Regions from separate parts of the Mesorhizobium sp. WSM4814 genome, predicted to be linked through region 1. Evidence: predicted binding sites of a transcription regulator. Region 1 holds the regulator's gene; each other region holds the start of a gene.
What was found. Region 1 encodes LexA, which represses DNA repair genes until DNA is damaged. Its sites were predicted from a motif close to TGTTCNNNNTGTGTTCNG; they were not measured.
Positions count from the first base shown of each region.

Region 2: the regulator LexA is predicted to act here: its motif matches at 6,310-6,327, upstream of AC0L2V_RS11590 (ATP-dependent helicase).
Region 3: the regulator LexA is predicted to act here: its motif matches at 5,594-5,611, upstream of AC0L2V_RS25125 (ImuA family protein).

Region 1 covers NZ_JBVVQT010000029.1:2,296-12,619, reverse strand. Annotated here, with positions in the region: gene tpiA (triose-phosphate isomerase) at 1-532, opposite strand, end outside; gene AC0L2V_RS28665 (SurA N-terminal domain-containing protein) at 679-2,571, shown strand; gene trpD (anthranilate phosphoribosyltransferase) at 2,568-3,578, shown strand; gene trpC (indole-3-glycerol phosphate synthase TrpC) at 3,583-4,434, shown strand; gene moaC (cyclic pyranopterin monophosphate synthase MoaC) at 4,501-4,998, shown strand; gene AC0L2V_RS28645 (molybdopterin molybdotransferase MoeA) at 4,998-6,203, shown strand; gene lexA (transcriptional repressor LexA) at 6,308-7,060, shown strand; gene AC0L2V_RS28635 (ComEC/Rec2 family competence protein) at 7,054-9,510, opposite strand; gene gltX (glutamate--tRNA ligase) at 9,614-10,324, shown strand, end outside.
Region 2 covers NZ_JBVVQT010000005.1:237,694-248,017, reverse strand. Annotated here, with positions in the region: gene AC0L2V_RS11625 (AsmA family protein) at 1-991, opposite strand, end outside; gene AC0L2V_RS11620 (FAD-binding oxidoreductase) at 1,086-2,498, opposite strand; gene AC0L2V_RS11615 (thioesterase family protein) at 2,700-3,206, shown strand; gene AC0L2V_RS11610 (hypothetical protein) at 3,328-3,525, shown strand; gene AC0L2V_RS11605 (Lrp/AsnC family transcriptional regulator) at 3,773-4,258, opposite strand; gene AC0L2V_RS11600 (EamA family transporter) at 4,348-5,253, shown strand; gene AC0L2V_RS11595 (dienelactone hydrolase family protein) at 5,254-6,159, opposite strand; gene AC0L2V_RS11590 (ATP-dependent helicase) at 6,368-9,031, shown strand; gene AC0L2V_RS11585 (ABC transporter permease) at 9,041-10,093, opposite strand; gene AC0L2V_RS11580 (ATP-binding cassette domain-containing protein) at 10,090-10,324, opposite strand, start outside.
Region 3 covers NZ_JBVVQT010000020.1:98,397-108,720, reverse strand. Annotated here, with positions in the region: gene AC0L2V_RS25135 (error-prone DNA polymerase) at 1-3,050, opposite strand, end outside; gene AC0L2V_RS25130 (DUF6504 family protein) at 3,047-4,519, opposite strand; gene AC0L2V_RS25125 (ImuA family protein) at 4,461-5,570, opposite strand; gene AC0L2V_RS25120 (metallopeptidase family protein) at 5,756-6,178, shown strand; gene AC0L2V_RS25115 (DUF1737 domain-containing protein) at 6,367-6,573, opposite strand; gene AC0L2V_RS25110 (HpcH/HpaI aldolase/citrate lyase family protein) at 6,600-7,478, opposite strand; gene AC0L2V_RS25105 (DUF4153 domain-containing protein) at 8,054-9,610, shown strand; gene AC0L2V_RS25100 (response regulator) at 9,614-10,309, shown strand.

The DNA.
Region 1 (10,324 bases):
GTCCCGTGCCGATCGCCCATACCGGCTCGTAGGCGATGACGGTATTCGATGCCGTTGCAGTCGGCGGCACCGAGCCGGCGACCTGGCGCGACAGCACGTCGAGCGTGGCGCCCGCCTCGCGCTCGGCTCTCGTCTCGCCGATGCAGATGATGGCAACCAGCCCGGCGCGCCACGCGGCGGACGCCTTTGCCTGGACAATGGCGTCGTCCTCATTGTGATCGGCGCGGCGTTCGGAATGGCCGACGATGACGTGGCTGGCGCCCGCATCTTTCAGCATCTCGGCCGAAATACAGCCGGTATGGGCGCCGCTCTCCTTGCTGTGGCAATCCTCGCCCCCGGCCCGGACCGGCGTGCGCGACAAGATCTCCGCGGCATGCGCAAGCAGCGTCGCCGGAACGCAGACCAGCGCTTCGGTCTCGGCATCGAGCCCGCTCATGAAGCCGTTGCCGATCATCCTGAGTTCGTTGAGCGAGGCGCTGGTGCCGTTCATTTTCCAGTTGCCAGCGACCAACGGGCGGATTCCAAGCGTCATGGGATTTGCTTCTCCGGGCAATATTCGGCTGCGTCCTCACTACCAAACTCAGCCCACAAAGCAATCGACAGTGGGCCGGAAGGACGCTATTGCGCTTGTTTCAGACTCGGCGCATGCGAAAATGCGCGAAAAAATCGGAAGTGACCATGCTTGGTATCTTGAGAAGCGCCGCGGGGACCTGGATCGCGAAAGCGCTGCTGATATTGTTGGTGTTGAGCTTCGCCGTCTGGGGCATTTCCGGACAGATGGTCGGTGGTTTTGCAGGCCACGACGCCGTTGTCACGGCCGGCGGCACTAAAGTGTCGATCAACGAGTATCGGCTGGCCTATGACCGGCAGATCAGCGTGATGTCGCAGCAATTCGGCCAGCGCATCAGCCGCGAGCAGGCGACGGCGCTCGGCCTCGACAACCAGGTGCTGGCGCAACTCGTGTCGGGCGCGGTCCTCGATGAGCAGGCCCGCAAGCTCGGGCTTGGGCTGTCCAAGGACCGGCTGGCCCAACTCACGCATGAAGACCCGGCCTTCAAGGGTCCCGGCGGCAACTTCGACAGAAGGACTTTCGAATACATACTGCAACAGGTCGGCATGCGGCCGGAAGACTATCTCAGGAATCGCGCCCAGCTGGCTGTGCGCCAGCAGATCGTCGAGGCGGTTTCGGACGGCCTCAAGGCCCCGAATACGTTCTTGAGGGCGGTGGCGCTTTATCGTGGCGAAGACCGCACCATCGACTATTTGACCTTGCCGAAATCGCTGGTCGAGCCGATCGAAGCGCCATCCGACACTACGCTTTCGGCCTATTTCGAGGAAAACAAGAAGACCTATGCGGCGCCCGAATACCGCAAATTCTCCTATGTCAGGCTCGAGCCGGAAGACATCATGGATGTGAGTGCTGTGACCGACCAGCAGGTCAGCGACGACTACAACAAGAACAAGGGGCGCTACACCACGCCGGAAACGCGCACCATCGAACAGCTCGTGTTCAAAACGCCCGATGCCGCGAAGGCCGCGCTCGATTCACTCGAGACCGGCGCGACCTTCGACAAACTCGTCGCCGCCGAGGGCAAGACGCAGGCCGACACGCTGCTCGGCACGCTGTCCAAGGACAAGATCGCCGACAAGGCGGTGGCGGATGCGGCCTTTGCGCTCAAGGTCAACGAAGTCAGCCCGGTCGTTCAGGGCGCCTTCGGTCCGGTTCTGCTGCGCGTCACCGAGATCAAGCCCGAAGTGGTGAAGCCGCTGGCCGAAGTGGCCGCCGACATCCGCAAGGACCTGGCGCTCGGCGAGGCAAGCCGCATTCTGCTCGACGTCCATGACAGCTACGAAGATAGCCGCGCTTCGGGCAGCACGCTCAAGGAAGCGGCCGAAAAGCTGAAGCTGAAGGTCGTCACCGTCGACGCGATCGATCGCACCGGCCTGAGGCCGGACGGCGCCATCGTCAAGGATCTGCCGGAATCGCCGGAGCTCATCAAGGCGGTGTTCGATGCCGAACCCGGCACCGAGAATCCCGACCTCACCACCGCCAACAATGGCTTCGTGTTCTACGAGGTGGATTCGGTCACGCCGGCCCGCGACCGCACGCTGGATGAAGTCCGCCAGAAGGTAGTGGCCGACTGGACGGCGGCGGAAACGACCAAGCGGCTCACCGCAAAAGCGCAGGAGCTCGAAAAGCGTCTCGAGGCCGGCACCACGCTCGACGTGATCGCGAGCGAGCTCAAGCTTGAGAAGCAGACCAAGCGCGGCGTCAAGCGCGGGGCGGACGACGCCGAATTCGGCAAGGAAGGGGCGGCTGCGATGTTCGGCGAAGGCGAAGGCGGGACCGGATTGATCTCCTCGCCCACCGGCGACGGACAGATCCTGTTCAGGATCGCCGAAGTCTTCGAGCCTGCCGGTGCCGACGCCAGCTCGGTGCCGGACGACGCGCAGAAATCGTTCACCGCCGGCATGTCCGACGACCTGCTCGACCAGTTGGTGGCGCAGCTGCAGACGCAATATGACGTTCGCATCGACCAGACCGCCGTTGCCCAAGCCCTGACCAGATGAGCGCGCTCAAGACCCATATCGCCAAGGTCGCCGCCGGCAGCTCGCTTTCCTTCGAGGAAGCGCGCGATGCCTTCGACATCATCATGTCGGGCGACGCTACGCCCGGCCAGATCGGCGGCTTCCTGATGGCGCTGCGCGTGCGCGGCGAGACGGTGAGCGAGATTTCCGGCGCTGTCGCCACCATGCGCGCCAAGATGCTGCGCGTCGACGCGCCGGCTGGCGCCATCGACATCGTCGGCACCGGCGGCGACAATTCGCACAGCGTCAACATCTCGACCGCATCCGCCTTCGTCATCGCCGCCTGCGGCGTGCCGGTGGCCAAGCACGGCAATCGCGGACTGTCCTCGCAGACCGGCGCCGCCGACGTGCTGACCGCGCTCGGCGTCAAGCTCGACATCCCGCCGGAAACGATCGGCCGCTGCATCCACGACGCAGGCGTCGGCTTCATGTTCGCGCCGGCGCATCATCCGGCGATGAAGCATGTCGGCCCGATCCGCGTCGAGCTCGGCACCCGCACCATCTTCAACCTGCTTGGCCCGCTCTCCAATCCGGCTGGTGTCGTCAGGCAGATGGTTGGCGTCTTCTTGCCGGAATGGATTATTCCGGTGGCCGAGACGTTGAAGGCACTGGGCGCCGACCACGCCTGGGTCGCCCATGGCGACGGCTATGACGAGATCACCACCACCGGCGAAACCCAGGTCGCCGAACTGGTCGGCGGCGAGATCCGCAGCTTTACGCTGACCCCGGAAGCGGTCGGGCTGAAGCGGCATACCAAGGACGAGTTGCGCGGCGGCGATGCCGCCTACAACGCCCAGGCGCTGCGCGACATGCTGGGCGGCGCTGCCGGTGCCTTTCGCGATACGGTGCTGATGAACGCCGGCGCCGGACTGGTGGTGGCGGGAAAGGCGACGACGCTTGCCGATGGCATGGCGACGGCGGCGCAAGCCATCGACAGCGGCCGGGCGCTGAAGGTGCTTGACCGGCTGGTCGAGATTTCGAACGGATAGCGCCGTGTCTGATATCCTGCGCAAGATCGAAGCCTACAAGCGCGACGAGATCGCGGCGGCGAAGGCGCGGGTGCCGCTTGCCGAAATCAAGGCGCGGGCAAAGGATACCGACGCACCACGCGGCTTTCTCTCGGCCCTTGAAGCCAAACGCAAATCCGGCAGTTTCGCGCTGATCGCCGAGATCAAGAAGGCGAGCCCGTCCAAGGGCCTGATCCGCGCCGATTTCGATCCGCCGGCGCTGGCCAGGGCCTATGCCAAAGGTGGGGCTGCCTGCCTCTCGGTGCTGACCGATGCGCCGTCTTTCCAAGGGGCGCCTGAATTCCTCACCAATGCGCGCAGCGCCGTGACATTGCCGGCTTTGCGCAAGGATTTTCTATTCGAGCCCTATCAGGTGTTCGAGGCCCGTGCGTGGGGCGCGGACGCCATCCTGATCATCATGGCGAGCGTCGATGACGCCGTGGCCAGGGAACTCGAGACGACGGCGTTCGAGCTCGGCATGGATGCGCTGGTCGAGGTGCATGACGAGGCCGAGACGGAACGCGCGCTGAAACTGTCGTCGCGGCTGATCGGCATCAACAACCGCAATCTGCGGACGTTCGAAACCAGCATCGAGACATCGGAGCGGCTCGCGGCGATGGTGCCGGCCGACCGGCTGCTGGTCAGCGAGAGCGGTATTTTCTCGCACCAGGACTGCCGCAGGCTGGAACGGAGCGACATTGGCACTTTCCTCGTCGGCGAGAGCCTGATGCGGCAACAGGACGTGGCCACTGCGACGCACCTGCTTTTGACGGGCAAGGCGCCCGCCAATGCATCTGCCCGAAAATCGGAATCGATGTTCGGAGAGCATGATGCATAGATGCAAAGCGTCAGAGTGTACTTTGTGCGTCCAAACGGACGCACGTCGCTCCAGGGTGACCTGACGATGTCGGCCGCCCTCACCCATCTTGGCGCGAAAGGCGAAGCCAATATGGTCGATGTCGGCGACAAGGCGGAGACGACCCGCACGGCAATCGCCGAAGGTCTTGTCTCGATGCGGCCCGAAACGCTGAAAATGATTCTCGACGGCGATGCCAAGAAGGGCGACGTGCTGGGCACGGCGCGCATCGCCGGCATCATGGCGGCCAAGAGGACGCATGAACTGATCCCGCTCTGCCATCCGCTGCTGTTGACCAAGGTATCGGTAGACATCGAACCTGACGCGACGGTGCCCGGCCTGAAGGTCACGGCGCTGGCCCGCGTCACCGGCAAGACCGGCGTCGAGATGGAAGCGCTGACCGCCGTCTCGGTCGCCTGCCTGACCATCTATGATATGGCCAAGGCGGTCGATCGCGGCATGGCGATCTCCGGCATCAGGCTGGTGGAAAAAACCGGCGGCAAATCCGGCGACTACAAGGCGGATGCCCAGGGGGCAGGCCAATAATGGCGCTGCTGGCGGTCGCCGAGGCGCTCGAGCACCTGCTTGCGGATGCTGCGCCCTTGCAGGCTGAAAGCGTCGCCCTGATGGATGCCGCCGACCGCGTGCTGGCGGAGCCGCTCATGGCGCTCCGCACCCAGCCGCCATTCAACGCGTCGGCCATGGACGGCTATGCCGTGCGGGCCGACGATGTCGCGTCCGTGCCCGCGAGACTTTCGGTGATCGGCATGGCGCCGGCCGGACGAGGCTTTGCCGGAACAGTCGGCCCGGCGCAGGCCGTGCGCATCTTCACCGGCGCGCCGCTTCCTGCAGGCGCCGACACCATCGTCATCCAGGAGAATGTCCGCGACCTCGGCGGCGGCATGGTCGAAGTGACCGCGCCCACGGTTGAAGGCCGCAACATCCGCCGCCTCGGGCTCGATTTCTCGAAGGGCGACGCGCTGCTGGAGAAAGGCCGCCTGCTTGATCCGGCGGCATTGTCGCTGGCGGCGTCGGCCAACCACCAGCAGGTCCGCGTGGTGAAACGGCCGCTGGTCGCCATCATCGCCACCGGCGACGAATTGCTGCCGCCGGGCAGCGACCTTGGCCCCGACCAGATCATCTCCTCCAATGCGTATGGCGTCGCCGCCGCGGCCCGCTCGGTCGGCGCCAGCGCACTCGATCTCGGCATCGCCCCCGACCGCAAGGAGGCGATCGCCGCGCTGGTGACAAAAGCCGTCGACGCAGGCGCGGACGTCATCGTCACGCTGGGCGGCGCCTCGGTCGGGGACCATGACCTCGTCCATGACGTGCTGACCGGCGAAGGCATGGCGCTTGATTTCTGGAAAATCGCCATGCGGCCCGGCAAGCCACTGATGTTCGGGCGGCTGGGCGCCATCCGCTGCATCGGCCTGCCCGGCAATCCGGTGGCCAGCCTGGTCTGCACGCAGCTCTTTCTGAAGCCGCTGCTGGCGCGGCTCGGCGGCCGCGCCTTCCGCCAGGACATGCGTCAGGCGCGGCTCGGCGCCGCCATGCCGGCCAACGATCTCAGGCAGGACTATGTACGCGCGGTGGTGAAGGAAGAAGCCGGCACGCTTGAGGCAACGCCGTTCAGTATCCAGGATTCCTCGATGCTCAGAATGCTGGCCGACGCCAACGGACTGGTCGTGCGCGAGCCATTCGCTCCCGCAGCCGCAGCGGGCGCCGCCTGCAGCGTGCTGATGCTACGCTGAACAAAACGTCAACACATTCATTAAACTTTAAATGGTTGCGGAACACAACTGGAACAGATAGTGTTTGTTCTGGGTTTGTTTTTCTGATTCTGTTGGGGGTCGCGATGCTGACACGCAAACAACATGAACTGCTGATGTTCATTCACGAACGACTGAAGGAAAGCGGCATTCCGCCCTCGTTCGACGAGATGAAGGAAGCGCTCGACCTCGCCTCCAAATCGGGGATCCACCGGCTGATCACGGCGCTGGAGGAACGCGGTTTCATTCGCCGCCTGCCCAACCGCGCCCGCGCGCTGGAGGTGCTGCGGCTGCCCGATTCGATCGCGCCGGGCCTCAATGCGGCGCGCAAATTCTCGCCGAGCGTCATTCAAGGCAGCCTTGGCCAGGGCGGGCTTGGACAGGGCGGCCTCGGACGGCAGATCAAGCCGGCGCCTTCGCGCATGCGTGCCGCCGGCAATGACGACGACGTCGTTGCCACCGTCTCCATACCGGTGATGGGCCGCATCGCTGCCGGTGTGCCGATCGACGCCATCCAGCACCAGACGCATTCGATCTCGGTGCCACCGGACATGATCACCGGCGGCACGCACTACGCGCTGGAGGTCAAGGGTGATTCGATGATCGAGGCCGGCATCTTCGACGGCGACACGGTCATCATCCGCAACGCCGACACCGCGCAGCCTGGCGAGATCATTGTCGCTCTGGTCGACGAGGAGGAAGCGACGCTGAAACGATTCCGCCGCAAAGGTGCCTCGATCGCACTGGAAGCCGCCAATCCGGCCTACGAGACGCGCATCTTCGGGCCGGACCGGGTCAAGGTGCAGGGCAAGCTCGTCGGACTGATCCGGCGTTACTGAAGGGCAGGCTTCTGGGGTTTCTCGGCCCTGCGGTATGGCGGCAGGCCCCTCGCCTCGCGCGAAAATCGCCGCTGCTCATGCCAGGGCCTGTATGGCTGTCTGACGGCAAAACGGATTTCTGCGCGCGTCGTCGCCGATAGCGGATCGAAGAAGACGGCGGCACTGCCCATGCGAGCGAGCTGCCGTTTGGTGACGACGAGAACCAGCGGGTTGCGGCAGGGTTTGTAATAGGCTGTGGCGTCGTCGATGACGATCAAATCCGCAAAGGCACAGGCCGGCCGCGCGGTTTTGCGGTTGTCGGCGAGCGCAATGAGCGCGCCGGACGGATGCCGGGCCAAGCACAGGCCGGCAGTGCAGGTGAAAGGCGCTCCCGGCGGCAGGTCGGCCGGGTCGGCGATGTCGAACTGCACATCTCCTTTTTCGAATGTCTCCGGCTCGACGATCGTTGTTGAAACCAGCGCATGTTTCCAGTTGTCGGTGGTGAATTCGTTCGAACGCATCCGGTTGACGGCAAGTTCGCCGCCGCCGATCGGCAGCGCCACCAGGTGCGCATCCTCCGAGATCAGCACGTCGGGGGTGCGCGTCTCGGAAATCGTCAGCAGGCCGGCGAGCGCAAAGGGAAGTGCGGCAAGCCGCAGCCACGTCGTCGCCATCGTGGCGATGACCAGGGCGACCGTCACCAGCAGAACCGATTGCAACGAAATCAGTCCGACTGCATCGATCGGCGAACGCTCCGAGATCCATCCCGAAATTGCGATCATCGCCGTCAGGCCCTTGCCCATCATGTAGAGGAAGGGGCCGTCGAGGCCGAAAGGCATTGACAGGGCGCTGAGGACGGCCAGGAACATGACGATCGTGACGATCGGCATGACGGCCAGATTGGCGAACAGGCTGAGCGGCGAGACGCGCTGGAAGTGCCAGATGGCGAAGAGCGCGGTGGCGCTGCCGGCAATGATGGAGGTCATTGCGATGGTGCCTGCCCCGGCGACGACCTTGCGCGTGACGAAAGCGGCCGGTGACCGTCGCTGTCGCGGCGCCTTGGCCTTGTCGGCACGATAGTCGGACCAACCGGCATAGGCGCCCACGAGAGCCGCAGTCGCGGCGAACGACATCTGGAAGCTTGCGCCGACCACCTCGTGCGGCGACACGACGATAACGGCGATGGCCGAAATCGCCAGGTTGCGCATGGTGAGTGCCGCCCGGTCGAACAGCACGGCGACAAGCATTACCGCCAGCATGATGAAGCTGCGTTCAGCCGCGACCACGATACCGGAAAAGATCAGATAGGCAGCGATGGAGACGAGTGCGGCAGCAGCCGCATATTTCTTGACCGGCCGGCGCGACGAAAAGTCGGGAAACAGCGCAAAGGCGCCGCGCAGCAATCCCATGACGGTGCCGGCGACAAGCGCCATGTGCAGGCCGGAAATGGAGATGATGTGGTAGATGCCGGTGCGCCGCATCGATTCGTTTATCTCTTCGGGGATGCCGGCACGCACGCCGACGATCAACGCAGCGGCAATCTCCCCCTCGGCACCACCGATGCTGTCCCTGATATGGTCGGCGATGGTTTCGCGCGCCTTCTCGATCGACGAAGAAAGGCGTGCGGATAACGGTGCATCTTCGGAGACGACGATCTTTGGACTGCCGAGGAAAAAGCCACTGGCACCGATACCGGCGAAATAGCTGTCGAAGGAGAAGTCAAAGCTGTCCGGTCTGACCGGGCCAGTTGGAGGCAGAAGCCTCACATAGCCGGTTGCCACCGAGCCTGCGGTCATCTCAGCGGGAATCTTGCGTGCCGACACCCTGACACGTTCGGGTGCATAACGCAGTGTCGGCCGGGCGGTCGACATCACGTCGATGGTCAGCCTGATCCGGCCGTTCGCCATCTGGTCGAGCCTGACCACACGGCCGGTCAGCCGGGTCTGGATTTCCGAACCGAGCATCTTCGTTCCGGCGCGCCAGGTTTCAACCTTGGCGGCGAGCACACCAAGCGCGCACAGCAACGCTGCCATGAAGCACAGATGCGTTTTGCGGCGTGAGCGCGTGACGGCCGCACACAATGCCGTGAGGACCACGACGGCGACGGGCTGGGCAAAGTCCGGTTCGACGGCAAGCGAAAAATAGACGATCACCCCGCATGCCAGAAAAACCGGCACCAGCAGGAAGGCGACGCCGCGGTCGAGTTCCAGGCCGGCTGCCGAGGCCACGCTGTTGCGGACACCGGATGGTGAAAGATGGCTGAGCTGTCGGCGAAAACGAATGACAGGGCCGGGTGCTGGAGCCGGTATCGGCGCCGAGCGATCCGGCGAAAGAGGCTGGATGCCCGGCGGCGACGCAGGCAGCGAAACGGGTAGCGGCTCAGCGTGAGGAACGTCGGCGAACAGCGATCGTTCGCTGACGCTTGCGTTCGCGCCCTCGCTCTCGTCCACGCCGCGGCCTGGTCCAGCCATAGGGTTCGCCCCTTGCGCCCTTGACCTCCTATGCTACATGAACGCGCAACGCGCGAAAGTCCGCGCAGCCACATCCGTTTCCTGCGCTTGCCCCGAGAGTTCCATGTCCGACAAGGTCGTCACCCGTTTTGCCCCTTCGCCCACCGGATTCCTGCATATTGGCGGGGCGCGCACGGCGCTGTTCAACTGGCTGTATGCGAAACACACCGGCGGCAGGATGCTGCTGCGCATCGAGGACACCGATCGCGAGCGTTCGACCGATGCGGCAACCGCTGCCATCCTCGATGGGCTCTCCTGGCTCGGCCTCACCTGGGACGGCGAGCCGGTATCGCAGTTCGAGCGCGCGCCGCGCCACCGCGCGGTCGCCGAGGAGCTGGTGCGCCTCGGCAAAGCCTATTACTGCTATGCGGCGCCCGCTGAGTTGGAGGCAATGCGCGAGAGTGCGCGGGCCAAGGGCTTGCCTCCCCGCTATGACGGCCGCTGGCGCGACCGCGACCCGTCAGAGGCGCCGGTTGGCGCCAGGGGCGCGATCCGCATCAAGGCGCCGGCCGAAGGCGAGACGGTGGTGCATGACCGCGTGCAGGGCGAAGTCCGCTTCCCCAACAAGGACCTCGACGATTTCATCATCCTACGCTCGGACGGCAACCCGACCTATATGCATGCCGTCGTCGTCGACGACCACGACATGGGCATCACCCACATCATCCGCGGCGACGACCATCTGACCAATGCCGCCCGCCAGATGGTGATCTATCGAGCCTTGGGCTGGGAGGTGCCGTCAATGGCGCATATCCCGCTGATCCATGGCGCCGAC
Region 2 (10,324 bases), on a different contig from region 1:
CGAACTGCACCTGAGCGCCATCGGCCTCGATTGAAAAGCGAGGGTTCGGCCCAAGGTCGACGGCAGCCTTGCCGTCGGCGGTGTAGGGATTGTCGAGTGGTCCGGTCTCGAAGCGGAATTCGTCGACGCCAAGCTTCCGGTGGTCGAGCGAGAACTTGCCGTTCAGCCTGAACCCCGGTTCCGCCTTGCCGGCGCTGGCCTTCTCACCGTCGGTGCCGTCAAGCTGTGGCAAACGCTTGTCGGCGCCATTCCTGTCAGAGCTTGTGACCCTGAACTGGCCCGAATAGATCGCGGCCCCGTCGACAATGCCGGCATTGCCATCCGCTTCGATGACCAGCGGATAGGCGTCTGGGTCGGCCTTGAGCCTGAGCCGCAATTGTCCGTCGCCACTGGCCTTGCCGGTGGAGACGACGACCGTGCTGCGCAGGCCGTCGAGCCGCAGCGAACCATCCATCCGCCAGGGTCCGGCCAGCGATCTGGCAGAGATTGTCGAATTGATCTCGGAAAGACGATGGCTGCGGCCGCCGGCGGCATGGCGCAGCGCGATCTCTCCGTCGGTCACCGTCAGCTTCTCGATCGAGATCTGGCTGGGATCGTAGGGTGAGGACGGGCGTATCGCCCAGTCGACCGTGCCGTCGGCGGCAATGTCGATCGTCGCCTTCGGCCGCACCAGCCGCATGTCGAAGATCAGCACCTCGCCGCTCAGGAAGGGCGCCAGTTCGGCATCCATCGAAAAGGTCTCGACGGTCATTGCCGGCCGGCCGCCGGGGCCGCCGGCGACAGTGACATTCGAGAAGGTCACCGAGGGAAACGGCAGCAATTTCGCCGTTGCATCGCCCTGAACGGTGACCTTGCGGCCCAGAATGGCGCTCGCCTCGCGCTCGAAATCGGCCCGGTAGCCCGTCCAGTCGATAAAATACGGCACCACCAGCGCCGCACACAGCACCAGCACGAAAAAGCCACCGAAGATCACGAACAAGCGTGCGAGCATCAACCCCCAAGCAGTTGATTGAAAATCAGCCGCACTCTACCCGCATCAGCGTGTCGATAAAGAGGCAAATCGATCGCCCCAAAAGCAAAAGACTTTAGTCGGCCGGCAGTATCTTCCCAGGGTTCATAATGTTCTGCGGATCGAGCGCCTGCTTGATCGTGCGCATGATATCGACGCTGTGGCCGAGTTCATGGCGCAGGAAGCCGATCTTGCCTTGTCCGATGCCGTGTTCGCCGGTGCAGGTTCCATCCATGCCGATCGCCCGCATGTTCAGCCGCGCGACAAACTCTTCCGTCTGCTTGATTTCCTTCGGATCGTCCGCGTCCATCAGCACCAGCACATGGAAATTGCCGTCACCGGCATGGCCGACGATCGGCGCGATCAGCCCCATCTCGGCGATGTCGGCCTCGGTTTGCGTAACGCATTCGGCAAAGCGCGAGATCGGCACGCAAACGTCGGTCGACAGCCCCTTGGCGCCCGGCCGCAGCGTCAGCGACGACCAATAGGCGTCGTGCCTGGCCTTCCACAGCTTCGTCCGTTCCTCGGCGACGCTGGTCCACAGGAATGGTCCGCCGCCATAGTCTTCGGCGATCGTGCCGAAGGTTTCGGCCTGCTCGTCAACGCCGGCGTCGCTGCCATGGAATTCGACGAACAGGCACGGGCTTTCGGGATAGTCGAGTTTCGAATAGCTCTTCATCGCCCGCATCTGCAGCGCATTGACCAGTTCGATGCGCGCCACCGGAATGCCCATCTGGATTGTCGCGATCACCGCATTGCAGGCCGCCTCGACGCTGGGAAACGGACAGACGCCGCCGGAAATCGCCTGCGGAATGCCCTGCAGCTTAAGCGTCAGCTGGGTGATGATGCCGAGCGTGCCTTCGGAGCCGATCAGGAGCCGCGTCAGATCGTAGCCGGCCGAGCTCTTTTTTGCGCGCTTGCCGGTCGTCACCGTCTCGCCGTCGGCCATCACCGCCGTCAGCGACAATACATTCTCGCGCATCGTGCCGTAACGCACCGCATTGGTGCCCGACGCCCGCGTCGCCGCCATGCCGCCGAGCGATGCATTGGCGCCCGGATCGATCGGAAAAAACAGGCCGGTGTCGCGCAGGTGCCGGTTGAGATCCTCGCGCGTCACACCGGGCTCCACCGTGCAATCGAGATCCTGCGGGTTGACCGCTAGGATGCGGTTCATCCGCGACGTATCGACAGAAATGCCGCCGCCCGGCGCGTTGGTGTGGCCCTCCAGCGAAGAGCCGACGCCGAAGGCGATCACCGGCACGCGGTGCGCGGCGCAGGCCGACACGATCTCCTGCACCTCCGGTGTCGTCTCTGGAAACGCCACGCCATCCGGCGCCTGGGTTGGAATATAGGTGGTGGTATGCGCGTGCTGGGTGCGGATCGCCTGGCCGGTCTGGAACCGTTCGCCGAGCCGCTGCTTGAGGATGCCGAGCACCGCGGCGATGCCTTCTTCGTTGCGCTCGACCGGATTGAGGTCGCTCAGAGCCATCTATTCCTCCGCGAATGGACCAACGTCCACCCTTGTTATGGACTTATGGATGCCTATCGCATCGGCCCGAAAATCGAAATCGATTTTCGGAAAGCACGATGCGAAGATTCAATGTGCTAGAGCGTACTTTGTGCGTCCAATTCGACGCACGTCGCTCTAGTCTCCCCGACCACGTCCTGTCCAGCCAGAAGGAAGTTTTCGATGTCCACCGCCGCCCCCTTCGCCTCTGCTCCCATGGCCATCGAAAAAGACTGGATCGACTATAACGGCCATCTCAACATGGCCTATTACAACGTGCTGTTCGACCGCTGTTCCGACGAAGCGTTCGAAATGATGGGGATGGGGCCGGACTATGCGAAGCAGCGCCGGCTGACCATCTACACGGCGGAAGTCCATGTCTGCTATATCAGGGAGCTACATCTCGACCACAAGGTCGATGTCTCGTTCCAGTTGCTCGACCATGACGACAAGCGGCTGAGAGCCTACCAGGAAATCCGCCATGTCGACGGCTGGCTCGCTGCCACGTCCGAATCATTGTCGCTGCATGTCGACATGTCCGGACCGAAGGTGGCGCCCTTCCCGGCCGATGTCCTGGCCAAGGTCGAAGTCATGCGCGCCGCCCATGCGGCGCTGCCGATGCCTGAGCGCGCCGGCCGTTCGATCGGTATTCGTCGCAAGACGCTTGAGCCGCAGTCAGACCGCCGTTAACCTTACCAAGGTTTTAACGTGAACAAGCCGAATTGAGGCGTTGCACGACTCAGTACGGCGGTCGAGAACCGTCAGCATTGCGATACTGACGGCGGGGGCTGAAGCGGTTCGGGGAAATTGCATGAAAACCGATATCAAGGTCGAGGCGGACAAGCTGGCGGCCGACCCACGCATCAGCGACTACGATTTCTGGCGATCGCTGAAGAACCTCAACTACGAAATTTTTACCATCGCCAACAACAACGAGCCGATCCCTTTCGCCATGATCCGCTGGCGCGCCATCCTGAAGCAAGCGCGTATGAAGCGCGGCCACGCCTGATCGGTGCGGAAAGAAATGGTCTCGTCCTCCGGTCGCATTTTTCGGGGGCGTTTGCGCCGCCCCTCATCCGGCTGCCGCCACCTTCTCCCCGTATAGAGACGGGGAGAAGGGAGCTTGCCGCAGCCTCGGCGCTCTTTCAGCAACGCCCGCAAATTGGCGAAACCATTGATGACAGCGTCCTTCTCCCCGTCACTATACGGAGAGAAGTGCCCGGCAGGGCGATGAGGGGCGGCGCGACTTTTTCCAGTTAAGCTGATGTATTGACGAACACTGCCGCAAGCGGTGAACGCGCCACCACCGGCGACGACTGGATGATTGCGGTGTTGGTCATCGCAAACGGAATGATGCGGTCGATCACCCGTTCGAGTTCGGCCACCGAGCCGACATGCGCCAGCGCGATGAAACAGTCCTCGCCGGTCACCCGATCGCACTGGGCGATTTCCGGCAAGTCGCGGATGATCTCGGCGACCGCAGCCAACTGCCCGGGCACCGGCCTGATCCGCAGCCATGCCGACAGCTTCATGCCGAGCGCGGCCGGGTTGATCCGCACAGTATAGGCCTCGATCACACCGCTCTCCTGCAGCCGCTTGATGCGCTCGGCCACGCTCGGCGCCGACAGGCCGACCGAGCGCGCCAGTTCAGCAGTGCTGGTGCGCGCATCCTTTTCCAGCAGGCGCAGGATTTTCAGATCCGCCGCATCCAGATCAGCATTTTCGTTTCGAATGCGTTTCAGGGAAAACTCCTTTGTTCACGAGAACAAATGATCTCTTTGGTCGGCCATTACCCATATAAAAAGGTAAATCTGCCTGCGATAATGACCCTATGGACGATCAAGCGCAAGCCCCAGCTGCTATCCCTGCCCTCGCCGGCCCTGTCTTTGGCAGGCTGGCAACATCGCTGCCGCCGCATGTCTGGTTCGGTGTCAGCGCTGTGTTTCATTATCTCGGGCCGGCTTTCGCCGTGCTGCTTTTCCCGCATGTCGGCGTGCTCGGAATGGCCTGGCTGCGCATCGTTGCGGCCGCCCTTGTCTTCGCGCCGCTGACCCGGCCGTGGACGGTCTTCGCCCGCGCCGACCGGCCGACACGGCTGCTGCTTCTCGGTTTTGGCGCTTGCCTCGGCGTGATGAATTGCTCCTTCTACCTGGCACTCGACCGGCTGCCGATCTCGCTGGTCGCGGCGATCGAGTTCGTCTGCACCATCGGCGTTGCGCTGTTCGGCGTCAGAAGCCCGCGCAATCTCGCAGCCCTTGCCGTTGCCGTCACTGGCACCTTGCTGCTGATCGACGTCAAATGGTCAAGCGACCCGATCGGCCTGTTCTGGGCTTTCCTCAACGGCGCGCTGTTCGTCGGCTACATCATGCTTGGCCATCGCGTTGCCCGCGCCGGCGCTGGCGACGGCATCGCCGGCCTGGGTGCCGCCATGGCGGTCGCCTGCCTCATCGTGCTGCCGATCGGCTTCACCGATGCGCTGCCGGCTTTCACGGCGCCGCCACTGCTCATCGCCGCCATCGGCGTCGGCATCTGCTCGTCGGTCATCCCCTATATCTGCGACCAGCTTGCCATGTCGCGGCTGCCGCGATCGAGCTTCGCGCTGATGCTGTCGTTGCTGCCGGTCACCGCCACGCTGATCGGCGTCTTTGTGCTCCGCCAGATACCCAGCCCAACCGATTGCATCGGCATCGCGCTGGTGGTGGCCGGCGTCGCTTTTCACAAACCGGCAAATGCCTGATCAGGCAAGCTTCTCCTTGAGAAAGGCGATCGTCCGGCCCCAGGCGAGGTCCGCCGCGTTCTTGTCGTAGCGAGCCGCCGACGTGTCATTGTTGAAGGCATGATTGGCGCCTTCATAGACATGGATCGTGTACTCGACTTCAGCTGCATCGAGCTCCTTCCTGAAGGCGTCGATACCGGCATTGATGCGGGTGTCGAGTCCGGCATAATGCAGCAGCAGCGCCGCCTTGATCTTGGGCACATCCTCGGCCTTCGGCTGCATGCCGTAATAGGCGACAGCGGCAGCCAGATCCGGCGCATTGGCAGCCAGTGTGTTCACCGTGGCGCCGCCCCAGCAGAAGCCGACCGCGCCGACCTTGCCGTTGCCATCCTCGCTGCCCCTAAGGAAAGCGACCGTTGCGACCGCATTGGCAGTGGTTTGCGCCGGATCGAGCTTGGAAAACTGCTCGCGCGCCTTGTCTTCGTCGGCCGGCGTGCCGCCGAGCGGCGACAGGAAATCCGGGGCCAGCGCAACGAAGCCTTCCAGCGCCACGCGCCGCGTCACATCGCGTATATGCGGGTTGAGCCCCCTGTTCTCATGCACGACGATGACGGTGCCGAGCTTGCCGGACTGGCCGGCCGGCTTGACCAGATAGCCCTTCATCTCGCCACCGCTGCCGGGATAGCTGATGTCCTCGCCCGTCACGCGTGAATCGTCCTCGGCAACAATCGCCGCCCGGGCTGAATTCGCCGCCAGCAGCGGCGCGATTGCGGCGGCCGCCGCACCTGATCCGGCAAGCCTGGTCAATTGTTCCATGAAGCGCCGCCGGTCGAGCGTCAGATGCGTGTATTCGTCATACGCATCTATCATAGCCTGGGTAATGGCGGGTCTGTTGACGGCGGGGCTGGCAGGGCTCGGTTTTGTCATGGCGCTCTCCTCGGCTTCGGGAATATGTCCGCCGCGCAAGATAGGGTCGAGGGCTGCATGGTCCAATCACGGATCAGTGAGGCCCAGCATGCAGTGCTCCACGACGTCGGTGGGTTAAATATACCCATTTGTAGGTTCCGGCGCTGGACAGAGAACAAAACGGAGACACTTCTGGCCTTTCGCTGCCGAATCACTACATTCGGGGGAGATGTCCGGCTTTTCGGAAGATATGCCTTTTTTTGATGAACCGAACGCGCGGCCCGTGGCCCCGTCGGGCATTGCTGCGCGCGCCATGGCTGCCCGCAGCGGCCATGCCAATGCGCCCGATTATCTGAACGGGCTCAACCCCGAGCAGCGGCTGGCGGTGGAAACCACCGAGGGTCCGGTTCTGGTGCTGGCCGGCGCCGGCACCGGCAAGACGCGCGTCCTGACCACCCGCATCGCTCACATCCTCGCCACCGGCAAGGCCTTCCCGTCGCAGATCCTCGCCGTCACCTTCACCAACAAGGCGGCGCGCGAGATGAAGCAGCGCATCGGCCTGCTGATCGGCGAAGGCAATGTCGAAGGCATGCCGTGGCTCGGCACCTTCCACTCGATTGGAGTTAAGCTGCTGCGCCGCCACGCCGAACTTGCCGGGCTCAGATCCGACTTCACCATTCTCGACACCGACGACGTCGTGCGCCTGATCAAGCAGCTCATCCAGGCCGAAGGACTGGACGACAAACGCTGGCCGGCCAAGCAGTTCGCCCAGATGATCGACGGCTGGAAGAACAAGGGGCTTGGCCCCGCCGAGATTGCCGAGGGCGACGCCCGCGCCTTCGCCAACGGCAAGGGGCGTGAACTCTACAAGGCTTACCAGGAGCGGCTGAAGACGCTGAACGCCTGCGACTTCGGCGATCTCCTGTGCCACCCGATCCGTATCTTCCGCGCCAATCCGGACGTGCTGAAGGAATACCACAAGCGCTTCCGCTACATCCTTGTCGACGAGTACCAGGATACCAACACCGCCCAGTACATGTGGCTGCGGCTGCTGGCGCAACGGCCGGACGCCGGACGCACTTCTACGTCGACAGGTTTGCGAACGGCCGAAGGCCGCAAGCCCGACCGGGCGTCGGCCGGCCAGGCCGCCCCCGCGGAGGCCAGCGAGCGAAGCTCGCGCGCGGCCGTGAGCGATAGCAAAGTCAACATCTGCTGCGTCGGCGACGACGACCAGTCGATCTATGGCTGGCGCGGGGCCGAAGTCGACAACATCCTGCGCTTCGACAAGGATTTCCCCGGCGCCACGATCATCCGTCTGGAACGCAACTACCGCTCCACCGCGCACATCCTCGGCACCGCCTCCCACCTCATCGCCCACAATGAAAGCCGCTTCGGCAAGACGCTGTTCACCGAAAAGATCGCCGAGGACGACGAGAAGGTGCATGTCCATGCCGCCTGGGATTCCGAGGAAGAGGCCCGCGCCGTTGGCGAAACCATCGAGGCCTACCAGCGGCAGAAGCACAATCTCAACGATATGGCCATTCTTGTCCGCGCGTCCTTCCAGATGCGCGAGTTCGAGGACCGCTTCGTCACCCTTGGCCTCAACTACCGCGTCATCGGCGGCCCGCGCTTTTACGAGCGCCTCGAAATCCGCGACGCCCTGGCCTTCTTCCGCGTCGTCGCGCAAGGCGCAGACGACCTCGCCTTCGAGCGCATCGTCAATGTGCCGAAGCGCGGGCTGGGCGAAGCCACCATCCGCCAGATCCACGACACCGCCAGGGCGCTGCGCATCCCGATGCTGGAGGCTGCAGAAAAACTCGCTGAGAGCGACGAGCTGAAGCCAAAGCCGCGCGCAGCGTTGCGCGAGGTCGCCGCCAATTTCGAGCGCTGGCAGAAGGCGCTGGAGACCACGCCGCACACCGAGCTGGCCGAGACCATCCTGGAGGAGAGCGGCTACACCGACATGTGGAAGAACGACCGCTCTGTAGAAGCGCCCGGCCGGCTGGAAAACCTCAAGGAACTGATCCGCTCCATGGAGGAGTACGAATCGCTGCGCTCCTTCCTCGAACATGTAGCGCTGGTGATGGACGCCGAGCAGAACGCCGAGCTCGACGCCGTCAACATCATGACGCTGCATTCGGCCAAAGGCCTCGAATTCGAGACAGTTTTTCTGCCCGGCTGGGAGGAAGGACTGTTCCCGCATCAGCGCGCGCTCGACGAGGGCGGCCGCTCCGGGCTCGAGGAAGAGCGGCGGCTGGCCTATGTCGGGCTGACCCGCGCCAAGAAGAACCTGCATTTGTGGTTCGTCTCCAACCGCCGCATCCACGGCCTGTGGCAATCGACGATCCCGTCGCGCTTCCTCGAGGAATTGCCGGAAGCCCATGTCGAGGTCGCCGAGAGCGGCAACTCCTATGGCGGCTACGGCAATGCCTACGGCGGCGGCTCCTTCGCCTCCGGACGGGGCGGCCAGGCGGCAGGACGGCAGAATCCTTACGGCGCGTCGCGCTTCGACAATGTCGGCGCAGAAAAATCCGGCGCCTTCTCCAGCACCTATGCAACGCCGGGCTGGCAGCGCGCGCAGCAGAACCGCACGGAGGCGACCGACCGCAACTGGGGCTCGCGCTCCGGCCACCAGGTCGAGCGCATCGGCTATGGCGAGACCGACAGTGGCTATGGCGCCGGCCGCACCTCGATCAAGGGCCGCACCATCGACGGCGAGCTGGTCGCCAAATCCGTCGCCGACACGCCATCCCCCTTCAATGTCGGCGACCGCGTCTTCCACCAGAAATTCGGCAACGGCAACATTGCCGCCATCGACGGCAACAAGCTGACCATCGACTTCGACAAGGCCGGCCAGAAACGCGTGCTGGACGGGTTTGTCACCGGGGTGTGAGTCTCCCCCTCACCGATACCGCGCCTGGTTCCATTTGTGACCGAGCAGCGACAGGATGATGATCAGCCCGTTGAAGAACTGGACATAGAAGCCGCTCAGGCCTGCCGCGACGACGCCGGTCTGGATGAACGACACGGTGACGGCGCCGATGGCGCCGCCGACGACGGTACCGATGCCGCCCCAGGTCGGCGTGCCGCCAACGAACACCGATGCCAGCACCGGCAGCAGATAGCCGTCGCCGGCCGTCGGCCACCAGGTGAAGTTGATCATCACCGAAAAGGTGCCGGCGATCGCCGCCCCGATGCCGACGAAGACGAATACTTTCACCCGCACGCGCTTGACGTCGATGCCCATCTGCTGGGCGCTGTCGGGATTGTCGCCGACCACCTTCACCTGCGCGCCGAAACGATGCCTGTTGTAGAGCAGCGCCGACAGCACGACAAAGCCAATGGCCCAGAAGATCTGCACCGGGATGCCGTAAAGCTGGCTGGAGAAGATCTTGTAGGCCCAGCTGTCGGCAAGGCTGGTCAGCGCCGTCGACCTGCCTTCGTTGATGATCTGGATCAGGCCGCGCAGCAGGAAGTTCATTCCGAGCGTGGCGATCAGCGACGACAGCCCGCCATAGACGACCAGCGACCCGACAAGGAAGCCGAGCAACGTGCCCGTTGCAATGGCGGCGGCAATACCGAGAAACGGGTCGTAGCCGGCCTGCACGACCAGCGCGAACACCCATGAGGCAAAACCCATCGTCGCCGGAAACGACAGGTCGATCTCGCCGCAGGTGACGACGAAGACCAGCGGCACCACCACGAACAGCGCAACCGGCAGCGTGGTGAGCACGGAACGGTAGAGATACCAGGTGGTGAAGACGGTCGGGTTGGCGATCATGAACACCGTCATCATCACCACGAACACGGCAAGCGTGCCAAGTGCGGCGCGGTTGTCGAGGATGAAGCCGCGCATCCATTGATCGGATGGGTGTTTCCACTCTTTCCGGGGATTGCCGGGACGGGAGATGCCTGCGGACGGCTCTTGCAGATCGGGCTTCATCGTCTTGCTCATCGCGCTCTCTGCTCCGGGTCGCCGGCGTCGTGCAGTCCCGGCAATCCACCCGGATGCGCGACGTCTTTCATGAAGTTGATGAGGTCTTCGGCCGACTTGACCTGGCTGCGGTCGGCGGTGAGCGCCACCTTGCCGCGGTCCAGCACGACGAAACGATCGGCGATGTCGAAGACGTGGTGGATGTTGTGGCCGATGAACAGGATCGACCGTCCGCTCGCCCGCACCTGGCGC
Region 3 (10,324 bases), on a different contig from region 1:
TTGAAGGTCCTTTCCCAAAAAATGACGTTGGCGACCGCCTGCTCGTCTTCCAGCGTCAGGAAAATCGCTTTGGCGTTGCCCGGCCGCTGCCGCACCAGGACAAGGCCGGCTACCGAAACGCGCTTGCCGTCCCGAACCTGGCCGAGGCGCGCATTGGGGGTGACGCCTGAGCGGTCCAGCCGCTGGCGCAGAAAGGCAAGCGGGTGCGCCTTCAGCGACAGGCCGAGCGAACGATAGTCGTGGACGACGTGCTCGCCGAGCGGCATTGTCGGCAGCCTGGTCTCGGGCTCGAGATCGCGCAAGCGGATCGCCGGCCGGTCGAACAGCGGCAGGGTTTCCGTGGCACTCCTGCCGTCGAGCGCGCGGACCGCCCACAGGGCGTTGCGGCGGTCGAGGCCGAGCGAACGGAAAGCGTCGGCTTGCGCCAGCTTCTCGATCTCGTCGACGTAGAGGCCCGAGCGCAGCCAGACATCGCGAACGGATGCGTAGCGGTCGCCGCGTCTGGCGACAAACACCTCCATGCGCTCCTTCGACAGGCCCTTGACCTGGCGAAAACCCAGCCGGACGGCATGGCTGGTCCGGATGACGCCGTGCATTTCGGCATGGCGGTCGAGGATGCGGGTTGGATCAAAAGGCACTTCTTCCAGCGCGCAGTCCCAACCGGAAAAATTGACGTCGACCTCGCGGATTTCGACGCCATGGTCACGCGCGTCGCGGACAAGCTGAGCCGGCTGATAAAATCCCATCGGCTGGGAATTCAGGATCGCGGCGCAGAACACGTCGGGATAGAAGGTCTTGAACCAGCAGGAGGCATAGACCAGCAGGGCGAAGGAGGCGGCATGGCTTTCCGGAAAGCCATATTCGCCAAAACCCTCGATCTGCTTGAAGCAGCGCTCGGCGAAGTCCTTTTCGTAACCCCGCAAAATCATGCCGTCGACCATCCGCCTGCGATAATTGCCGATCGTGCCGGTGCGCTTGAAGGTGGCCATGGCGCGGCGCAGTTCATCGGCCTCGCCCGGCCTGAAGCCGCCGGCGACAATGGCGATCTTCATCGCCTGTTCCTGGAACAGCGGCACGCCCAGCGTCCTGCCGAGTATCTCTTCCAGTTCCGGCTTGGGATATTCGGGCTTTTCCTTGCCTTGCCTGCGGCGCAGATAGGGGTGGACCATGTCGCCCTGGATCGGGCCGGGCCGCACGATCGCCACCTCGATGACGAGATCATAGAATGTTTTCGGCCTGAGCCGCGGCAGCATCGACATCTGGGCGCGCGATTCGATCTGGAAGACGCCGATCGTGTCGGCGCGGCAGATCATGTCGTAGACATGTTTGTCCTCGGCAGGGAGGGTGGCCAGCACATAGGGCCGGCCAAAATCATCCCGCGCATCGGGATAATGATCCTCAAGCAGGGTGAAGGCGCGCTGCAGGCAGGTCAGCATGCCGAGCGCCAGCACGTCGACTTTCAGGATTTTCACCGCGTCGAGATCGTCCTTGTCCCACTCGACCATCTTGCGCTCGTCCATCGCCGTCTTGATGATGGGCACGATCTCGTCGAGCCGGTCCCTGGTGATGACGAAGCCGCCGACATGCTGCGACAGATGACGGGGAAAGCCCATGATCTCGTTGGCGCATTCGATCACCTGCCTTGTCGACGGATCGGTTTGATCGAGGCCGCCGGCCCCGGTCTCCTTTTCGCCGAGCTCCGAGGTCGACCAGCCCCAGATCGAGCTGGACAGCGCGCTCCTGACATCGTCCGACAGGCCCATCGCCTTGGCCACTTCGCGCATCGCCGACCGGCCCCGGTAGCTGACGACGGCCGCGGCAAGCGCGGTGCGCTTGGCGCTGTATTTCGAGTAGATATACTGGATGACCTCCTCGCGTCTTTCATGCTCGAAATCGACATCGATGTCGGGCGGCTCGTTTCTTTCCTCGGAAATGAAGCGCTCGAAAAGCGAATCGATCCGCTCAGGCCCCACTTCGGTGATGCCGATGCAATAGCAGACCACCGAGTTGGCGGCGGAGCCACGTCCCTGGCAGAGTATGCCCTGACTGCGGGCGAATTTGACGATGTCGTAGACAGTCAGGAAATAGCGCGCGTAATTCAGGCGCTCGATCAAAGCGAGCTCCTCGCGGATGCGCCTGGTCACATCGGCGGGAACGCCCGAGGGGTAGCGTATCGCGGCTCCCTCCAGAGCCAACCTTTCCAGTTCGGCCTGGGGCCCGAGCCCTGATTCCGTGGGTTCGTCGGGATAGTTGTATTGGAGGTCACTGAGAGAGAAGCTCAATTCGCCGGCAAAGCGCAGCGTTTGCGCCAGTGCCTGCGGATGCCGCCGGAACAGCCGCGCCATCTCCATTGGCGGCTTCAAATGGCGCTCGGCATTGGCCGCCAGTTCCAGCCCGGCTTCGGCAACAGGCACGTTGAGGCGGATCGCCGTCAGCACGTCCTGCAGCCGGCGCCGTTCGGACGTATGGTAAAGAACGTCGTTGGTCGCCATCAGCGGAATGCCTGATGCCTCGGCCATGGCAGCCGCCTGCTCGACACGGTAGCGGTCGTTGCCGTGATAATCCGGCGAAACGGCAAGCCGCAGGGTCTTGCCGAAGCGATCTTTCAGGCGGCTGATCAGCCTGAGATCCTGCGCCGGCGTCGACAGATCCGGCAGGATCGCCAGCGACATGCGATCGCCCCATTCGAAAAGGTCGTCGCGATAGAGCAGCGGTGCGCCCTTTTCGCTGTCGTCGCGCATATTGGCCTGCGTCAGCATGCGGCACAGATGGCCCCAGCCCTTGCGGTCCTGCGGATAGGCGAGAACGTCGGGCGTGCCATCGCAAAAAACCAGGCGGCAGCCGGGATGATAGGAAAGACCTTCCACCTTGGCCTGCTGCCAGGCTCGCACGACGCCGGCCACCGTGTTGCGGTCGGCAAGCCCGATCGACGAAAAGCCCAAAAACTTTGCCGCGACCACCAGCTCCTCCGGTTTCGAGGCGCCGCGCAGGAACGAGAAATTCGACTGGATGCCGAATTCGGCATAGGGGACGACCGCCAGCGCGTTCATGCGAAGACCCCATGCATGAACCAGCGCGGCGCCGCCTGCGAGGCGCCGTAGAGCCCTTGGCGATAAAGCCAGTAACGGCCGCCGTCGCTATCCTCGATGCGGAAATAATCCCGGGTCGCTTCCTGCCCCGATGCCTCCCGCCACCATTCCGGGGCGATGCGTTCCGGCCCTTCGGCGCGCGCCACCCGGTAGAGCGCGCGCCGCCAGCGGAAGTTCAGCGGCGGTCCTTCAGGCATTTCGGTGGCCGGCACCTCGATCGGCTCGGGCGAGCGGAACAGCCGGATCGGCCGTTCCGGCCGCAAGACAGGCCTGGAAGTGTCTTGTATCCTGTCCGGCTGCTTCGGCGCAGAGACCCTTTGCGGCGCCTCCGCATAGGGAAGCATGGCGACGGCGCGCTCGGGCAGATGACTCTCGACGGCGACCGGTTTCAAAACCGCGCTGTCGCCGAGCCGGGCGCGGATGCGGTCGGCGAAAAGCGCGATGTCGGCGCTGTCGTCGCGCGTCTCGCCGGTCAGATCCGCCTGCTGCATGTCGAAGGCCGCGGCCGACAGCACCGAGAGGCGCACGAGATCGAAGCCATAGCCGGCATCGATGTCCTGTTCGAGCGCGGCAAGCCTCTCGTGGAACAATTTCTGGATCAGCAACGGCTCGCGCAACGGCCGCGAGGTGCCGACGGCGATGCGGCTGACGGCGCCGTCGACGCGGAAAAGCAGCAGCGCCAGCCTTCTTGCGCCCTCGCCGCGGCGCTCGAGGTCCGCCTTCAATGTCGTCGCCAGTATTTTCACCAGCCGCTCTATTTCGTCGGTCAGCATGATCGGTTCGGCGAGATGGCGTTCGACCGAAAGCGGCGCCACCGGCAGGCGCGGCGACACCGCCTCGTCGAGGTGGCCGAGCGCCTGGTCGAGACGCAAAAGCAGCGATCTGCCGAAGCGGCGGGCGAGCGGCGCGCGCGGTGCTGCCATGACGGCGCCCGCCGTGCGCAGGCCGACGCTTTCCAGGCTGGCGCGGATGTCAGGCTCGATGCGCAGCGCCGCCAGCGGCAAGGGCGCGAGAAGCGCCTCCTCCTCGCCACCGGGGACGATGCGGTCACCAGAAAACCGCGCTGCCGCCCAGGCTGCACCTGGTGTGGCGGCAAGGCCGGCGCGGACATCGAAACCCTGATGGAAAAAGCGCGACAGGATGTCATCCAGCATCGCCCGTTCGCCGCCGAAAAGATGGGTGCAGCCGGTGACGTCGAGGAACAGGCCATCGGCTGCGTCGATCGCCACCAGCGGGGTGTAGCGGTCGCACCAGTCGGCGAGGCTTTCGAGCAGGCGGCGGTCGGCCTCGGGATCGGCTTCCACGACGTCGATCGACGGATGCATGGCGCGCGCGTCGGCTATGCCCATGCCGCGCTTCAGGTGAAGCGCCTCAGCCCGCTCGTCGAGGGCGGCGATGCGCTGCGCGTTCGCCTGGCGATGGCTGATCACCAGCGGCAGGTGATCCGACGGCCGCGAACGCCAGGACCGCCCCAGACGCTGGCGCAGGATCCTTTCCGCGGCGAGATGCGGAAACCACAGGGACAGGATTCGCTGCCCGTTCTTGCCGTCTTTCCCCAGCCCTTCTTTCCTCGAAACTGCGTTCATCGGGGTTCCACTCCAGTGTGAATTGTCCTGGCAAGGCGGTGCGGCTCTTGCCGATGCTGACGGTGAAGGCGGGACGGCCGATCGAGCCGGCGAGCGGCCCGGCGATCGTCTCGCGTGGTGCCGACGGCGCCGCCGACAGGACGAGGCGGACGGGTGCCGCCGTCGGCTCGGGTTCGCCGGCCTGGCGCAGCAAAAACACCGGCCGGCCGGCGCTCTGTGCCCGGGCGTGCAGCCGCCGCGTCGCGGTGAGGTCCAGCCGCTGCGGACTGCCGCGGATTTCGAGGATGACGGCGGCGAGCCCCGTCATCCGGGCGGCCTCCTCGGCGGTCCACAGCGCGTCGAGGAGCCTTGGCGCCTCGGAAAACAGCAATTGCTCCGGCTCGATGCCGAAAAGGCGATGAAGCCCTGTGGCATAGGGGAAGCCGGCCTCGCGGAAGATTTCCGCGGTGCCGATCCACAGGACCGGCAGTCGCGGCCCCTGTTTGAGGATCAGGCTGACGAGCGACAGGGCGAAGCCGGCGACGGCCCCGGCATCGCGGGTCGCGGCGCCATGGATCTCGCTCAGCGCCGCCTTCGGCAGGCCGCCGCCGAGCGCAGTATCGAGATCTTCGGCGCCGGTGCGCACAAACGCATCGGGCGGCGCCACGGCGAGGCCGCGGCGGACGATTGTCAGATTTTTGGGCGGGATATTTTTGGGCGTGACATCGGCTGTTGGATCCCCGGGAGTGACATCAGCTGTTGGATCCCCGGGAGTGACATCAGCTGTTGGATTCCGGGGCGCATCAACGGGAGCGCCGGCCGGCGCCTGCAGGCGCTCGGGCAGCGTTCCCTCGATCTTCGCGATCTGGCGGCGCAGGGCAAAAACAGTCTCCCGCGCCACGGCCCTTGTCGCCATGACGGTCAGCTTCCACTCACAATTGTTCCTGTTATGTTCTAATAGATTCCAGAGGGCGGCCGAAGAGTCAAGCGGAGTCATGGGCGCAGTCATGGGGAATTTATTCCTGCCGCGCCTGGACGGCAACCCGGCCAATTGCCGAGTCCGGCGCGAAAGCCTATATGCCGGGATCAGAAGGACAAAGCATGGCCCGCATCTACAAAACCCGTACCTGGCACGACGAGCTTTCGCCGTCGATGGAGGAAATGGAGTTCCTGGCGCTAGAAGCTTACGCCCATCTGCCGGAGGAGTTTCGCAAGCTGACCGGCGAGATCGTCATCCAGATCGCCGAATTCCCGACCGACGAGATCATGGACGATTTGTCGCTGGAAACGCCTTTCGACCTGCTCGGCCTGTTCGAGGGGCGCGGCATCGCCGAGCGCTGGAATCCGCAGACCGGCGAGGGGCCGAACCGCGTCACGCTCTACCGCCGCGCCATCCTCGACTACTGGGCCGAGAACGAGGAGACGCTGGGCGATATCGTCACCCATGTGCTGATCCACGAGATCGGCCACCATTTCGGCCTGTCGGACGATGATATGGAGCGGATCGAAGAGGCAGCCGAGTAGGCTGTGCTGATATTCAGGTGATGCCGGCCTGCGACCGGCAGTTCCCTGCGCTTCCGGTGCTCACGTACCCAAAAGTACGCTCCGCTCCGGTTCTCGGAAACTACCCAGTCTGGTCGCTTCGCGCCCGTCTTCGACTCCGGCGCGGCCTGACCTGAATCTCAACACACCCTGCGTCGAGCTTTGCAAATCTACCAATCGCTGAGCTTGGTGCCAGGGCCGTATTCCTGGCCCTCGACATCCTTCACCACGGCCTGGCCGCAGCGCATGACCTTGGTCTGCTTGTCGTAGGAATAGGCCGGCGAGCCGAACAGGTGCCAGCCCTTGTTCAGCGCCGCCGTCACCTTGTGGCAGAAGCTGGAATCGTCCGGGCCGGACAGAAAGCGGTAGAGTTTCATTTTTCATTCCTGTGATAAGTTGCCAATCATGCCCCGCTAGCGGCCGCCTTCGCCAGCAGTTTCTCGGCCTGCGCCAGATGCAGCCGTTCGAGCATCTTTCCATTCAGCGCAATGACTTGCCTGCCGGCATTTTCGGCAAGCGCGAAGGCCTCCTTGACCGCACGCGCCTCGGCCACGGCTTCGGCAGATGGTGCAAAGGCGCGGTTTGCGGCATCGATCTGGGCCGGATGGATCAGCGACTTGCCGTCGAACCCCATGGCGGCTGCTTCCGTGCATTCGCGCGCAAAAGCGTCCAGATCGCGAAAATCGTTGAAGACACCGTCGAGCAGGTCGAGGCCACCGGCGCGTGCTGCGAGCACCATCTGCATCAGCCATGGCGTGAGATAGCGCCGGTCGGGCGTAGCGAGAATGCCGGTGTCCTTGACCAGGTCGTTCGTTCCGGCAACGAAACAGACCAGCCGCGAGGCCGGATCGCGGCCAAGCTCGGCAATCGGGCCGATGTTGAGCAGCGCCTTGGGCGTCTCGATCATCGCCCATAGTTTTACCTCGTCGGGTGAAAAATTGTCGTCCAGCACGTCGCCGGCTTCCAGGACGTCGCGCGGCGTGTCGACCTTGGGCAGCAGGATGGCGTCGGGCTCGCAGCTTGCCGCCGCCAGCAAGTCCCTGGCGCCCCATTCGCTGGAGAGCGGGTTGATGCGCACGACCATTTCGCAGCGCAGGTTTGCGCGGTGAGCGAAAATATCAGCCAGCTTTTCGCGCGCAAAAACCTTGTCGGCCGGGGCGACGGCATCTTCGAGATCGATGATGACGGCATCGCAGGCCAGCGACGAGATCTTGGCCAGCGCCTTGTCGTTCGAGGCCGGGACGTAAAGCACCGAGCGGCGCGGGCGGCAGGTTTCAGTCATGCCTGATCTATGCCGCCTGGAGGCGATCGAAGCAACCCGTCTGGCTTCTACCGGGCCAATCGCCTCAGGTTGAATTTTCCCTATCTTCAGGCGTTGGTGCTGCCCCTCACCTGCCTGCCGGCATCCTCTCCCCGTATAGTGACGGGGAGAGGGGCGCGCTCTCAATGATTTCGCCAATTTCCAGCGTTGTAGAATACGCGCCACGGTTGCGACCGGTCACTTCTCCCCGTCTCTATACGGGGAGAAGTGCCCGGCAGGGCGATGAGGGGCGGCGACGACTTCGACAATTAGCGTCTCCGACACAAATTGAAAACTTTCATCTGGCTGAAGCGATTGCCCTGCACAAAAACTGCACAACATTGCGGAAAATCTCCTCGGACCCGCCTCGCTGCCTGCATTTCGGCCGGCGAAAAGGGCGGCATGCAAGAGCGCGAAAAACCTCGTTGGTCCCTGCCCCTCCGCAATGACGGTTGCTGGCTCGTCGATCCACCGCGGCCGGGTTCGGCGACCCTCCTCCCCTTCATCCGCAAATCTCCGCCCCCCGGCCGGATCAAAGCCGTAGAGAAAGCCCGATCATGACATCGTTGCTTGCCGCCGCGCCGGGCACTTGTGCGCGCTTCGGCGTTGCCGTCCTGCTTGCCGCGCTGGCCGATTTCTTCTTCTATGGGCAGCCGGTCGGCATCACGCTCTTCCTGTTCGGCATGACGCTGGCCGCCGCGGCCGCGGCGCTCCAGCCGTCGGCGCTCGGCGCCGGCCGGGCCTGGTTCAAACCCGTTGCCCTGCTTGTCGGGCTACTGCCGTTCCTTGAAAATGTCAGCGCGCTGTCCGTCGCGATCGGGCTTGCGGCGCTGGCCGTCTTTGCGCTTTCGCTGGTCGGGCGGCTGCGGCGCGGATTTGCCCGCATTGCCGGCCAGGTCGCGCTGTTCCTGCTCGCAGCGCCGTTTCGGTTCGTCCACGATTTCGTCCGCTGGCGCAAGGCGGCGCGGCGGCTTGGCCGGCGGCGCATCGGCTTCGCGGCGATCGCCGTCTGGATCATGCCGCTGACCCTGGGCGCAGTGTTTCTGGCGCTGTTCGGCGCCGCCAATCCGGTTATCGAATACTGGCTGTCGCTGATCGATCTCCACGCACTGCTCGACCTCATCCAGCTGCCGCGGCTGGCCTTCTGGCTGGTCGTGCTTGCCGGCGTCTGGGCTTTTTTGCGCCCGCGCCTGCCGCGCTTCTTGCGCCGCATTGCGCGTCGGGTGACACCTGTCCCTGTCAGCGCGGTGACGACGACGACAAAACCCGCCAGGGCGATCGAGGACATCATCTTCGGCAAGGCCGCCATCCTTCGCGCGCTGGTCATCTTCAACATCCTGTTCGCGATGCAGACCGCGCTCGACGCCACCTATCTGTGGGGCGGCATCGCCCTGCCCGACGGGCTGACCTACGCCGCCTATGCGCATCGCGGCGCCTATCCGCTGATCGTCACGGCGCTGCTCGCCGCCGGTTTCGTGCTGGCGGCGCTCAGGCCGGGAAGTGCCACTTCCAGCGATCCGTTCATCCGCCGGCTGGTCTATGTCTGGGTGGCGCAGAACATCGTGCTGGTCATCTCGTCGATCCTGCGGCTTGAACTCTATGTCGGCATCTATGCGCTGACCTACTGGCGCGTCGCCGCCTTCGTCTGGATGGGGCTGGTGGCGGCGGGCCTCGCCCTGATCATCGCCCGCATCGCGCTCGGAAAATCCAATGAATGGCTGCTTTCCGCCAATCTTCTGACGCTATCGGCGACGCTTTATGCCTGCTCGTTCATCAACTTTGCCGCCCTGATCGCCAACTACAATGTCGAGCACTCATTCGAAATGACCGGCCACGGCAGCGAGCTCGATATATGGTACCTGCGTTCGCTCGGTCCCAGCGCCCGACCGGCACTCGATCGCTTCCTCGAGCATCAGGCCAGGACCAATACGGCCAGCGTTTCCCCCTACCGCGAACTCGTCCGTTTGCTGGGACAGGACGAGGCCGGCTACCGCGCGGCCCAGGAAAACTGGCGCGCCTGGAGCTTTCGCGACTGGCGGCTCCTTCGCACTCTCGACACGTCCATCCCGTTCGTGGTTCCTCAGGGCTCCGAACCCTTCGTGCCGGGCCGCTGATCGATGCCGCATCACATCCTGATCGCCGACGATGATCCGCACATCCGCGAGATCATCTGCTTCGCGCTCGAAAAGGCCGGCATGAAAACGGTCGCGGTAGCCGACGGCGCCGCCGCCTTGCAGGCGATCGAGCGCCGCGCGCCCGATCTTGTCGTGCTCGACATCGGCATGCCGGAGATGGACGGGCTGGAGGTCTGCCGGCGGCTACGGCACACATCGGATGTGCCGGTGCTGTTCCTGTCCGCGCGAGATGAAGAAATCGACCGCATCCTCGGGCTCGAAATGGGTGGCGACGACTATGTCACCAAGCCGTTCAGCCCGCGCGAGCTGGTCGCCCGCGTCAACGTCATCCTGCGGCGCGCCTGCCCGGCAAAAGCCGAACAGGCCGACGACAGGCAATTCTTGCACGGCCGTCTGGCTTTGCTGCCGGCCAGCCACGCCGCCAGCTTCGACGGCAGGCCGCTGGTGCTGACCTCGATCGAATTCGCCATCCTGAAAGGGTTTCTGGCGCGCCCGGCGCATGTGCTTGGGCGCGACATGGTGATGGCCAATGCCTATGCCGGCAACATCCATGTCGCCGACCGCACCGTCGACAGCCATATCCGCAACATCCGCGCCAAGCTGGCGGCGGCCGGCTGCACAGATGCGATCGAGACCGTCCATGGCGTCGGCTTCCGGCTCGGCCGGTGCGGCGCGTGACCGCGCATAAATGGC